One region of the Paenibacillus sp. IHBB 3054 genome, then DNA from elsewhere that is predicted to be linked to it. Evidence: riboswitches for the same ligand, from Rfam matches in the RefSeq annotation. Region 1 holds a riboswitch; each other region holds the start of a gene.
The links. Region 1 has a riboswitch for cyclic di-GMP ahead of ACQ76X_RS12730 (PA14 domain-containing protein). Riboswitches for the same ligand answer to the same signal wherever they lie in the genome.
Positions count from the first base shown of each region.

Region 2: linked by a shared signal. The riboswitch ahead of ACQ76X_RS09375 (collagen-binding domain-containing protein) and the one ahead of ACQ76X_RS12730 (PA14 domain-containing protein) in region 1 are both predicted to bind cyclic di-GMP.
Region 3: linked by a shared signal. The riboswitch ahead of ACQ76X_RS09865 (anti-repressor SinI family protein) and the one ahead of ACQ76X_RS12730 (PA14 domain-containing protein) in region 1 are both predicted to bind cyclic di-GMP.

Region 1 covers NZ_JBOFBG010000009.1:47,251-51,483, forward strand. Annotated here, with positions in the region: gene ACQ76X_RS12720 (UDP-glucose dehydrogenase family protein) at 1-100, shown strand, start outside; gene ACQ76X_RS12725 (sugar phosphate nucleotidyltransferase) at 562-1,935, shown strand; cyclic di-GMP riboswitch class I at 2,073-2,153, shown strand; gene ACQ76X_RS12730 (PA14 domain-containing protein) at 2,166-4,233, shown strand, end outside.
Region 2 covers NZ_JBOFBG010000006.1:36,495-40,727, reverse strand. Annotated here, with positions in the region: gene ACQ76X_RS09385 (ASCH domain-containing protein) at 1-203, shown strand, start outside; gene ACQ76X_RS09380 (hypothetical protein) at 541-954, opposite strand; cyclic di-GMP riboswitch class I at 1,576-1,665, shown strand; gene ACQ76X_RS09375 (collagen-binding domain-containing protein) at 1,749-3,875, shown strand; gene ACQ76X_RS09370 (alpha/beta hydrolase) at 4,162-4,233, shown strand, end outside.
Region 3 covers NZ_JBOFBG010000006.1:145,041-149,273, forward strand. Annotated here, with positions in the region: gene sipW (signal peptidase I SipW) at 1-38, opposite strand, end outside; gene ACQ76X_RS09855 (hypothetical protein) at 57-1,151, opposite strand; gene ACQ76X_RS09860 (helix-turn-helix domain-containing protein) at 1,573-1,905, shown strand; gene ACQ76X_RS09865 (anti-repressor SinI family protein) at 2,006-2,158, opposite strand; cyclic di-GMP riboswitch class I at 2,186-2,270, opposite strand; gene ACQ76X_RS09870 (2-oxoglutarate dehydrogenase E1 component) at 2,755-4,233, shown strand, end outside.

The sequences.
Region 1 (4,233 bases):
GGAGCAGATCGAAGGCACCGGCCTGGAGTACCATTCCGTCGGACGCCCGCAAATGGGCGGACTGAGCGGGTATTCGGCCAGTGTGGCTGGCGCGATCTAAGCCTTAAGCTTGCTCTGCTAAGTTCCCAGCTCTGTAAAGCACTTCGCTCTTACCTGCCGCCAACCAGGCGGCAATGCCGGATCTTTAGCAGAGAGCTTCGCCTGCGGGTGAAGCAAGCGAAAGGTGTGATGCTTTCAGAACGCTTGGCCCGGCAAGAGTTCTTAACCGGTAAGCTGTTATGGAATGGAACGGAGAGGAATTTTGGAACTGTAGGAGCGAATGCGTCCGCCTTTGTCTGCGGATTTCCACCGCGAACAGCGGTATAAATCATGAAATCTGCAGACAACAGCGGCCGAAAGTCCAAACATTCCTTGCAGTGACTCTAATAACAGCCCAAGCTGTTAGAATTCTTGCGCAGCCTGCAGTGCTGCCCGAAGCAGTCTGTCTTTTGCATTAGCCGAACTGCAGCTCACAATAACAATCCGATATTTTCGCGTCACACATAATGAGGAGGGTTCCATATGAAACTGGTACTTCTATCAGGCGGTTCAGGAAAACGTCTCTGGCCATTGTCCAACGATTCACGTTCGAAGCAATTTCTGAAGGTACTTGAGAGCCCGACGGGTGAACCAGAATCCATGGTGCAACGGGTATGGCGGCAGCTGGAGGAAGCTAATATGTCGGGTTCGGCTTATCTGGCTACCGGCCGCAGTCAGGTGGAAATGATTCAAAGCCAGCTTGGCAGCGAGGTACCTATCATCGTTGAGCCGGAACGCCGCGATACGTTTCCGGCGATTGCCCTGACAGCAGCCTACCTGTATTCCATGGAAGGCGTTTCGCCAAGCGAGACCGTGGCCATCCTGCCGGTCGATCCTTATGTGGAAGCCGCCTTCTTCGATACAGTAGTGCAGCTTGAGCAAACGATGCAGGAGAGCGGAGCGAACCTGGCGCTGATGGGTGTAGTACCCGAGCATGCTTCAGAAAAATACGGATATATCATTCCTACCAGCGCAGAGGCGGGAGCAAGCGGTTATCTGCAGGTAAGCCACTTCCAGGAGAAACCTGACCGTGAGCAGGCCGAGGAACTGATCAGCCGGAATGCCCTCTGGAACTGCGGCGTGTTCGCGTTCCGCTTGGGCTATCTGCTTGATATTCTGCAGCGCAAGGGATTGCCGCTGAACTATGAGGAACTGCAGAAGCAGTACAAACTGCTTGCTTCCATCAGCTTTGACTATGAAGTGGTGGAAAAAGAGGAGAAAATCGTAGTTCAGCCTTATGCCGGATTCTGGAAGGATCTGGGCACCTGGAACACGCTGACCGAAGAAATGAACAGCAACCATGTGGGCAAAGGGTTCGTGACGGCCGATTCCGAAGGCACATGCCTGATTAATGAGCTGGATATTCCGATTACGGTGATCGGCGCGAAGGATCTGATTATCGCTGCCAGCCCGGACGGGATTTTGGTTACCCATAAAGCGGAGAGTCCGAGAATCAAGGAAGTGCTGAAGTCTTTTGAACAAAGACCGATGTACGAAGAACGCCGCTGGGGCCATTACAAAGTCATTGATTATGTGAAATACGATGAGGGAAATGAAGTGCTGACCAAACGGATTTTTATCGAAGAGGGTAAAAATATCAGTTACCAGCTGCACCATAAGCGCAGTGAAATCTGGACATTTGTCAGCGGTGAAGCAAGCATTGTGATTAATGAGAAGATGCATAATGTGAAGGCAGGAGATGTGGTGCGTATACCGGAAGGCACCAAACATGCGATCCTTGCGCTGACGGATGTAGAGTTTATCGAGGTACAGACCGGTTCGGAACTGGTAGAAGAGGATAACATCCGCATCACCTTGGATTGGGAAGATATAGCTTTGCAACAGTTTATCTCTTAGGCCTAAATAATCTATTTAACCAATTGTTGCAAATCTAAAACAGGCATTTAGAACCATTTATTAGTTTATTTTTATTAATGCTCTAAATAAAAACTTCATAGGGACGATACTTACGGTAAGAGGGATAAATCCTTCCAAAACGACAAAGGCAAACCTAATCGAAAGATAGGGACGCAAAGCCATAGGGCCTTCGCAAGAGTGGCAGCCTGGCTACCGAAAGGAAGATAATTTTGAAAACTTACCGTAAGTCTCGTCTGCTGTCCACCTTGCTGTCTCTTGCCATATTGTTCACCGCAGTGCCTTTAGGATTAGGGCTGTCGCCTTCATCCGCAGAAGCCTCATCAAGCACAGGAGTGCCGGTTAATCCGGACGCTTCAGCCGAAGCTGTCAAGCTGCTTAGTAACCTCTATTCCATTACCGGAAAAGGGATTATCACTGGACAGCACGATTATTTGGAGAGCCCGGATGAATTCAGCAACAAGTTGAAGGGAACAAGCGGAGAACATGCTGCTCTTCACGGATATGAGCTTGGCGTAATTAGCGGCCAGTCGGAGAGTACGGCTGCTTCGCAGCGCAAGAATGTGGTGAACAGCGCGATCAACTGGTACAAGAACGGCGGCATTGTCACAATGACCTTTCATCAGAATCTGCCCGGGACGGCTTACCTCTGGTCCAATGTGCAGAAGCCGCTCACCCAAGCGGAATTTAACAGGTATGTAACGCCGGGCACGACAGAATACGCCAGCCTGATCACGGATCTGGATAAAGTGGCGGTGTCGCTCAAAAGCTTGCGGGATGCGGGAGTTCCTGTACTTTGGAGACCTTATCATGAAATGAACGGCAACTGGTTCTGGTGGGGGAAGAAAAGTAATTTTGCTGAACTGTGGAATATTATGTATGACCGTTTCGTGAACGTTCATCAATTAAACAATCTGTTGTGGGTATGGAACCCCAATGCACCGAATGCCTGGTCCGATCCTTATGCGCTGACCTATCCGGGAGCAAGCAAAGTGGATGTTCTTGCAGCAGATATATATGATAACGACTATATGAATAAGTATTATGATAGTTTGCTTAGTCTGGCTGCCGGTAAACCGATAGGTATTGGTGAGAACGGTGAGATGCCCAGCACGGCCAAACTGAAGCTCTCCCAGAAAAATTTCGTTTTCATGATGAACTGGGGAAAAATGCTCTATGAGAAAAACAGCACAACTACGATTAAGAGTTTCATGAGCGATAGCTATACACTGACCCGGGATAAATATAAGAGTTGGAGTGCACCAGCCGCTGCGCCGACGGCAACACCGACACCAACACCAACGGCAACTCCAACGCCGAAGCCGACGGCAACACCGACAGCAACGCCAACGGCAACACCGACACCAACGCCAACAGCAACGTCGAAGCCGACGGCAATGCCAACGCCTGACTCTAATGATTCAGTGGAAGCGCCTGTGGTGAGCGGACTTAAGGGAGAGTACTTCAAAAATATGACGCTTTCCGGTACGCCCGCCTTGGTGCGCAACGATGCATTGCTTAACATTAACTGGCGCCAGGGTTCGCCGGATCCTTCAATCGGTGTAGATTCCTTCTCCGTCCGCTGGACCGGTCAAATCAAGCCAACGTATAGTGAGACTTATCAGATTTCCACCACTTCGGATGACGGTATCCGCGTTTATATTAACGGTAAAGCTGTCATTGACAGCTGGATGAAACAGAGCGGAGCCGAGCGTACCGGAAGCATCGCTTTAACAGGCGGTCAGTTGTACGACATCAAGGTCGAGTATTACGAGAATGCCGGCGATGCGAATATCCGCTTAATGTGGCAAAGTCAAAGCCAAGTCAAAGGGACGGTTCCGGCCAGCGCATTGTTTGTGAATGCCGGGGCAGCTGCTGCCAGCCTGGAGGACAGTACACCCAGCCTGGTTGCAAAACCGGCTTTAGCGGCGACAGCAGCACCAGCCGCAACGGCAACAGCAACGCCGACACCTGCGTCGGCGCCAACGGTAACACCGACGCTTGCACCAACACCGGTGCCAACAGCAGCACCAACGCCAACACCGGTGACAACGGCAACACCGACGTCGGCGCCAACACCAACACCAACAGCAGCACCAACGCCAACACCAGCACCAATACCGGTGCCAACACCGACAGCAGCACCTGCTGAGAATGGGCTAAAGGCAGAATATTTCAATAATATGCTGCTGTCAGGCACTCCGGCACTTGTACGTAACGACGCCATTCTTGATTTCAATTGGCGTCTAGGCACTCCGGATGCTGCAATCGGCATCGATT
Region 2 (4,233 bases), on a different contig from region 1:
CAGGATCGCTGATAAACTGTTATGAAGTTACAGCTGGTATGGCTGAAGAAGGCTGGCCCTACGGCAGCGAATATATCTTTGGAGATTATAGGGAGGGCCGGTTTGCCTGGGAATTGACGGGGGTCACTCCGCTGGAGGACAACATTCCGGCTAAGGGCCGACTGGGCTTCTGGGAGCATCCTGTTCCGCAAAGAAAGCGGTGAAGCGCTTATGGAATTTCAGATCGGCAAGTCTAATTGGATAGACGGAAAATGTTATGACGGTACCGGCGGTTCGGTGGAATACAGGTATGAATGGGCTCAGGAAGGAGCGTATGCATAGGAAATGGGCAGTCTTCTTATTGCGTGGCTTTGCATGTTATGTTTATTTCTTACGTTTAAGGATAAGGTAAGCCGGAGAATTCTATATCCCGTGGCGCTGGTCGTTATTTTCGGCACATTGGGCTATTGGAAGGTTTTAATGTAATTTATAGCGGGTACTTTACAGGTCTTGCCGACTCCCATGGCAAGGCCTGTTTTTTATTCTTCAACGCACCAAAGGCTACAGGCTTGCTTGAGGGCCGGATTTGATTTTGTACTGTTCCTCATAGCTGTGGTAGCCGGAGATATCGAGTCCCAGGTATTTGCGCATATGGATAGCGGCCTGTGCAGCGATGACGTCATCCAGCAGCAGCATCCGTTCATGATATCCCCGGCATATAAATTTGGCCTCGATGCCGACCTGGAGCCGCTGCTGTTCATAGACCTTAACTCCGCGTTTCCTCATTTCGGCGCGCACATCCCTCAGATCGGCAGTGGCTGCATTCGCAGCAGTACGGAGAACATCCATGTATGGAGCGGGGGTCCGCAGTTGTGTCGACATAATGGCTGAATCCCGTTCAAAGGCTGATAAAATCAGCGGAAGCAATATATAGGATTTGACCAGTGTATTATCGTTACTCTCCGCTCTATGCATAAATTCAATCACCTCTAATAAGAACGTATATTCGTATTTTAACCGATTATTCAAAAATTAATCAATGGAATTTCTAAACAACTAAACAATGTGACATAATTCACAAAATAATTATAAGAATTATTTTATATTAAAATTGAAATAATAAATATTGAAAAATAAAGTTCATTAAAAAGGAGAATTGTGATGAATTATGAGGGAAGTCTCCGCCGCGGGTTGCTGTTCGGGTTGTTTTTAAGTGTTCCAATATGGATGTCCATGATCGGCTGGGTTCAGCTGTTATAAAATATACAAATTCTGAGTCCGGCTGTTGCCCGCTGACTTGTGTAAATTGAAAATGACCAAAAACTGCTGCCAAGTGCTGGCGACAGTTTTTTTGCCGTTTCGCCATGGGTTGAAAAGTGGTTCGAATATACTAATTTTTAATATTGAAAATTTGTTTTATGTGATCGGTGAATACAACGAAACCCTTAGGTGAAGCGGGATTGAGGATTTTTGCAGAGAATCTATCGAAAAAATAAGGAATAGATTGACAAACGAGAGGGTGAAGAGATAGACTAATCCTAGTCCGAAAGTAACAAAAGTCATAGACTACATAGAAAACAACTGTTACCAACTTCTCATGTATAATCGCAAACCGTTCGAAAGAGCGGGACGCAAAGTCAGGAATCTACAGCACTCTAAAGGTGCCATGATCGTCCGGCCGCCATGAAGCTAACCCTTCTTGGCGGTCTTTTTGTTGTTATGGGCCAATCTGTGCATTCATAGAATAGTTACATAGGAGGTACATATCATTGTTGAAGAACAAATTATTAGCCTTGATTCTGACGGGGATTTTAACCATCGGCAATATGCTTCATCCGGGGATCAATGCAGAGGCGGCGGCAAGCATGCCGTACACCCCAACACCGGTGCTGGGAGTCGCCGGGAATTTCAACGCCTTTATCTTTGGAGATTTCGCGCAAAGCAATGACCAGATCCACGGACGGCTTGCTGCTGCAGGGAACATTACTCTTCAAGGATATGGCGTATCCAAGGATGCTGTAGGTGGAGATGTGCTTATCGCCGGCAAAGACATCGACTTTTCAAATGGAACAGTTTATGGCACCTCTGTATATGGAGGCAGCATGAAAAGTTCAGGAGCCGATCTTAAGGGAGGCACGCGGCAGGGTCATCCGATCGACTTTCAAGCTGAGGAGCAATTTTTGATTCAGCGTTCGAGTGAACTCGCTGCTCTGAAACAAACACAGCCCTTTGTCAGAGATGGAGGGAAAATGACGATTAACGCTCCGGATTCCTTTAATGTCATTCATTTGACTGCTGCGGATTTGGCGGTTACCAACGGTCTCCAGTTCAACATTGCAGGAAATGCCACGGTAATTATCAATGTAAGCGGGAATAAGGTCGTCATTCCGGATTTTCAAATGTGGAACGGCAAACCTCACAATGTGCTGTTCAACTTCTACGAAGCTTCTTCTGTAGCAAATGGCAACACAACCATTGAAGGCACCATGTTAGCGCCTCATGCCTTTGTGGCATTCAGCCGAGCTGAGCTGCATGGTACCCTTATTGCAAAAGGATTCAGCGGTTATATTCAGATGCATCATCATACCTTTGAGGGAACGGTGCCGCCAGTCGGGCCAACACCGACGCCAACACCGACGCCAACACCGACACCGACACCGACACCGACGCCAACACCGACACCGACGCCAACACCGACACCGACACCGACACCGACGCCAACGCCAACACCGACACCAACACCAACGCCGACCGCGACGCCAACACCAACGCCGACGGCGACGCCAACACCAACACCGACGGCGACGCCAACACCAACACCGACACCAACGCCGACACCGACACCGACACCGACACCGACGCCAACACCAACGGCGACGCCAACACCGACACCGACACCGACACCAACGGCGGCACCGACAGTGACGCCGACGGCGACGCCAACACCGACACCGACACCGACACCGACAGTGACACCAACACCAACGCCGACGGCGACGCCAACACCAATACCAACGCCGGTACCGACACCAACGTCAACGCCGACACCGACACCAACACCAACGGCTACACCGACGCCGACGCCGACGCCGACACCAACGCCGACACCAACACCGGAGCCGACACCGACACCAACGCCAACACCGGTGCCAACGCCGGAGCCAACACCGACACCAACGCCAACGCCGGAGCCAACACCGACACCAATACCAACACCGACGCCGACGCCGACACCAATACCAACGCCAACACCGGTGCCAACACCGACACCAATACCAACACCGACGCCGACACCAATACCAACGCCGGTACCGACACCAACGCCAACGCCGGTACCGACACCAACACCGGTGCCAACGGTAGATCCAACGCCAGCGCCGACGAGTGTAGCGCCAACGGTAGACCCGACGCCAGTGCCGACAAGCGTAACGCCAACGGTAGACCCAACGCCAGCGCCGACTAGTGTAGCGCCAACGGTAGACCCGACGCCAGCACCGACGAGTGTAGCGCCAACGGTAGACCCAACGCCAGCACCGACGAGTGTAGCACCAACGGTAGACCCGACGCCATCTCCGACACCAACGGTGATTGGTACGAATGACGATCAGGAGATTACGATTGATGAGGATCCGCTGCCTTTGGGCCCTGTGACCAAACCTTCGTCTGTGCAGCCAACGCCGGAGACTACTCCAGCGACTGTCCCAGTACCTGCTTCGGTACCGGATGAAGAAATTATTCTTGATGAAGAAATTCCGCTGGGGACTGTGGATCCAGCCGAGAGTCTGCCGCAAACGGGTGAAGCCAGCCCGGCACCTTATTATATTACCGGTCTCGCTATTGCCGGAGTAGGTCTGCTGCTGAGCAGAACGGCAAGAACCAGCAGACGAAAACGCTGAGGCTTTCATTGAATCACACTCGGGCCAATAGCAGTCCAGACGCCATGTTCTAAACATAATTCAGGCCGCTTACGGGAGAGAAAATCCCGGAAGCGGCCTTTTTATAGGGTGTTTCTTACGTTTTGAGGGTTATTATACAACAATGGTTTAGATTTCAATCCATCTGTTATATGTACATTTCTCGCAGGCGAGGCTACCATGTTATACTATGCAGAAATCATTGCGGAGCCCGCATGATTGTGACTGGAGTATCCCACAGCTACGAGAAGGAAAGGTGAGAATATTCATGTGGAGTGTAATTATACTGGCGATTATTATATTCATTGCCGGAGGATTGACCTATGCGGGTTTCTTTTTC
Region 3 (4,233 bases), on a different contig from region 1:
GCATACATCAATAGGTTACGAGTCCATTTAAGTATCACTGGAGAGCACCGCCTTGTTTAGAATACGCCTTGCTTTTCGCCTATTTTTACCGTTATGCTGTCAGGATTCGCGTCCGGGGCAGGGGCTTCAGGCTCAGCAGTCTTATCAGGCTTTGCTTGCTCCTCAGCTTCGAGCTTCGCTTTCTCCTCAGCTTCGAGTTTCGCCTTCTCCTCAGCTTCGAGCTTCGCTTTCTCCTCAGCTTCGAGCTTCGCCTTCTCCTCGGCTTCGAGTTTCGCCTTCTCCTCGGCTTCGAGCTTCGCTTTCTCCTCAGCTTCGAGCTTCGTCTTCTTCTCAGCCTCGAGTTTCGCTTTCTCCTCGGCTTCGAGCTTCGCCTTTTTCTCAGCTTCGAGCTTCGCCTTTTCTTCCGCTTCGAGCTTCGCCTTCTTTTCAGCCTCTTTCAGTCCTTGGATCACGTCAGCGGCCTCCGTATGCATCAACGAGGTTTCGTCCGCATAACTCCTAGCCTGTTCGGCCGCGGTCGATGCCTGATGATAGGCAGCCTGCACATAAGCGTCCACTCTTCTGATGGAGCTTAGCTTTCTAACCATCTCCTGAAATTCGCCCAGTGTTAGATTGGCTTGGCTGAGCAATTGTTCGAATACCGGGATATCGTTATTTTGTGCGGCTGTTAATTGATTAAAATCGACCTCATATGGAGAAAGTCTCTGGTTCACTTCATTGACTTGCTGCTCCAGCTCTAATTGCGAGCGTGTTAGATAGCCTTGAAGCTCAGCTAAAAAAGCAGCCGCGCCGGCCGCAGCCTCACGCGTTTGTGCAGCAGCCTCTTGAATACCTCCAATACGTCCCTCTGCGGTCTCCGAGTCCGTATTCTTATCCGTTATCTCCGCTAGCACCTCTCTCGCCGCTTCACGCTGCCAGGCAGCAAGCTTCATCGCTTCGCTGGCTTGGTTGGCAATATGATCGACCGTGCTTGGAAACACAAATGCTGTGGTGATATTGGAGGATTCGGTTGCTGCGACGTTAGTCAGCAATGCATACGTGGGCGTTGTAATTTGGCCGATGCCATAAGCCGAAATCACTACGATCCCTGCAATTTGGGGAAGCGTATACCGACGGATGTTTCTATTCCGGGAAGAACGTGAAAGCCTCACAGGAGCCTCTCCTTTAGCTGCTTGCAATTTCCTGCAAACAAGGTAATCTATTAACACCCAGCCTTTATGACGAACGTTATTTGTTCGTTATTAAGAACTATGACGTAAGTATATGCCATTACTCCTACAAATCAAAAATCTCATTTTGTTGCAATATTCTTAATAAAGAACGATTTATAGTTGATATTCTGCTTTTAGCTTCATTTCCCTCAGCTTATCGTACTTTTTAACGAACGTTTTCGCATGAAAAATCTAAATGATACCGCAGAGGGAACAAAAATAATGGGGATTTGGAGTGGAAACGACATAAAAGGGGGATCATTCATACTGGAACTGATTCTATAGTGCTTTGTCCGTCTTCCGGTTATTTGTTATACTGTAACAAAAAGTACGGAGGGGCGTTTTTATCGTGCCAGATAATATGGGAAGTCGCATCCACCATCTCCGTCTGGAAAAAGGCTTGTCTCTTTCGGAGCTTGCGGATAAGGCTGATGTGGCGAAATCATACTTAAGCAATGTGGAAAGAAATATACAATCTAACCCCTCTATTCAATTTATTGAAAAAATCGCTGACGCACTTCAGGTGTCCATTCATGCGCTGCTTTACGGCGAGCCTTCCGATGTGCAGGAGTCACCTCTGGATGGAGAATGGTCCCGGCTCGTACTGGAAGCTATGGCTTCGGGTATAAGCAAGCGGGAATTCAAAGAGTTCTTGGACTATCAAAAATGGCGGCTGGAGCAGAAGGATTCCTGATTCATGCGGGTTCCTTCTACTGCCGGTCATACAGAAAGGGCACAGCGGAGAGATCCGCTGTGCCCTTTCTGTATGTACAAAAACTTTTAACAACCAACCGCTACATTGCCTGCAAAGTCTTCTCATTAAAAAATTGGCGGATTTCATCCACTTTGATGCCCGCCTGCTTAGCCGACATCAGCAAATAGACCCATTCTAAATCCAGATCAACTGTCTGCAGTTCTCCGTTGTTCCCCTGGTTGGACTTATCCAAGAAATCTCCTCCTAAGATTACGCGTCCCCAGGCAGTCCGGCCGTCGTAGTATTTCTACATTAGACCCGAGACTTTGTGCCCCTGTCTTTCGGCAGGTTTACCCTTTACTGGATCCTTTACATGAAAGGATCTGGCTAGAAATTCATGAAACCGTTATCCGCCATAACATTATACAATATCTTACACGAAAAGTGTGTCGATTTATGGGAATATTGTATAATTAGAAACGGAAAATAATTGATTATTTTGCCAACTACTTGTACGAATTACTCGAGAATCCTAAAAAATTGTAGAACAAGCCTCTTTATCTATGTATGTATATATGAAAAGTGAAAACAACATTTTTATTTCGTTCATTTCAATCACACCGCCGCATCATTTTCATATAGTTAAGAAACCAAACTTATAATAGTTCTGTATGAATTAGGCACTGAATCATACCGTTTTGCGAACGGATTCAACCAAAGTATGAATTGATTACCCGCCTTGAAAGTTGCACAATAAGATGAGGAATGAAACCGCAAACATCGAAGCTCCACAAGGGCGCCGGCGAAATTTTGGCGCGCATGGAGTTCATCCGTTAGGAGGATGTATTCATGGCAGTCAAAGATCCCTATAACGAAACTGTGTGGAGCAAGTATTACGGACCCAATCTGGGTTACATCCAAGAGAAATATGAGCAATTTGTAAAAGATCCAACTTTAGTAGAGCATAATTACCGCGATCTCTTCACCCTTTCCGGCCCCCCTCCATTGGCTCCCGATGCCGAACAGGCACCGCTGCCTGTGGTTTCAGGAGATACTGAGTGGCTTAGAAAGGCCGTAAGGGCATCCAAGCTGATCGCCAATATCCGTATACATGGCCATATGGCCGCCAATATCGACCCGCTGGACCGGGGAAACAATCCGATGGCGAAATATTTGGAGTACGAAACCTATGATCTGACCCGCGAGGATTTAATGGCTATGCCCGCCTCGCTGATCTGGGAGAATGCCCCGAGTGACGTTCATACGGCCTGGGATGCCGTTCACCGGATGCGCCAGGCCTACACGCAGACCATTGCCTATGAATTCGGGCATGTGCGTGACGAGCAGGAGCTGCGCTGGCTGAACAGCCAGGCGGAATCTACCAGCTCTCCCGCGCCTCTAAACAACACAGAGCGCAAAGAATTGCTGAAAAGGCTGATTCAGGTAGAGCAGTTCGAAACTTTCCTTCATAAAACCTTTGTCGGCCAGAAACGCTTCAGCCTGGAAGGCAATGACGCCTTGGTGCCAATGCTGGATGAAATCGTGCGTGCTGCTGCTCATGACGGTGCCGAACATATCCTGATGGGTATGGCGCATCGCGGACGGCTTAACGTCCTGGCTCATATCCTGGGCAAACCTTATGATATTATTTTCTCGGAATTCCATCATTCGCCGAACAAGGAGCTGTTCCCTTCCGAAGGCTCCATGGGCATCAACTACGGCTGGACCGGCGATGTGAAATATCATCTCGGCGCTGACCGCGCCGTCCGTGAAGGGGAAACCGTCCGTACACGGATCACACTGGCCAACAATCCGAGCCACTTGGAATTCGTCAATCCGGTGGTTGAGGGCTTCACGCGTGCGGCCCAGGAAGACCGCAGCACTCCGGGTCTGCCTAAGCTAAATACGAATAAAGCCATGGCTGTGCTGATGCATGGCGATGCTGCCTTCCCGGGTGAAGGCATCGTGGCCGAAACCCTTAATATCGGCAAGCTTAAAGGTTATCAGAACGGCGGTACGGTGCATATTATCGTCAATAACCGGATCGGATTCACGACGGAAAGTGAGGATTCCCGTTCTACCCACTATGCCAGTGACTTGGCTAAGGGCTATGAAATTCCGATTGTGCATGTCAATGCCGATGATCCGGAGGCTTGCATTGCCGCCGTCCGTCTGGCCAGCGCCTACCGCAATCTGTTCAAGAAGGATTTCGTAATCGACTTGATCGGCTACCGCCGCCATGGACATAATGAAATGGATGATCCGGAAACGACACAGCCGATTGTTTATGGTAAAGTGCGCAATCATCCTACTGTATACAAAGTGTAC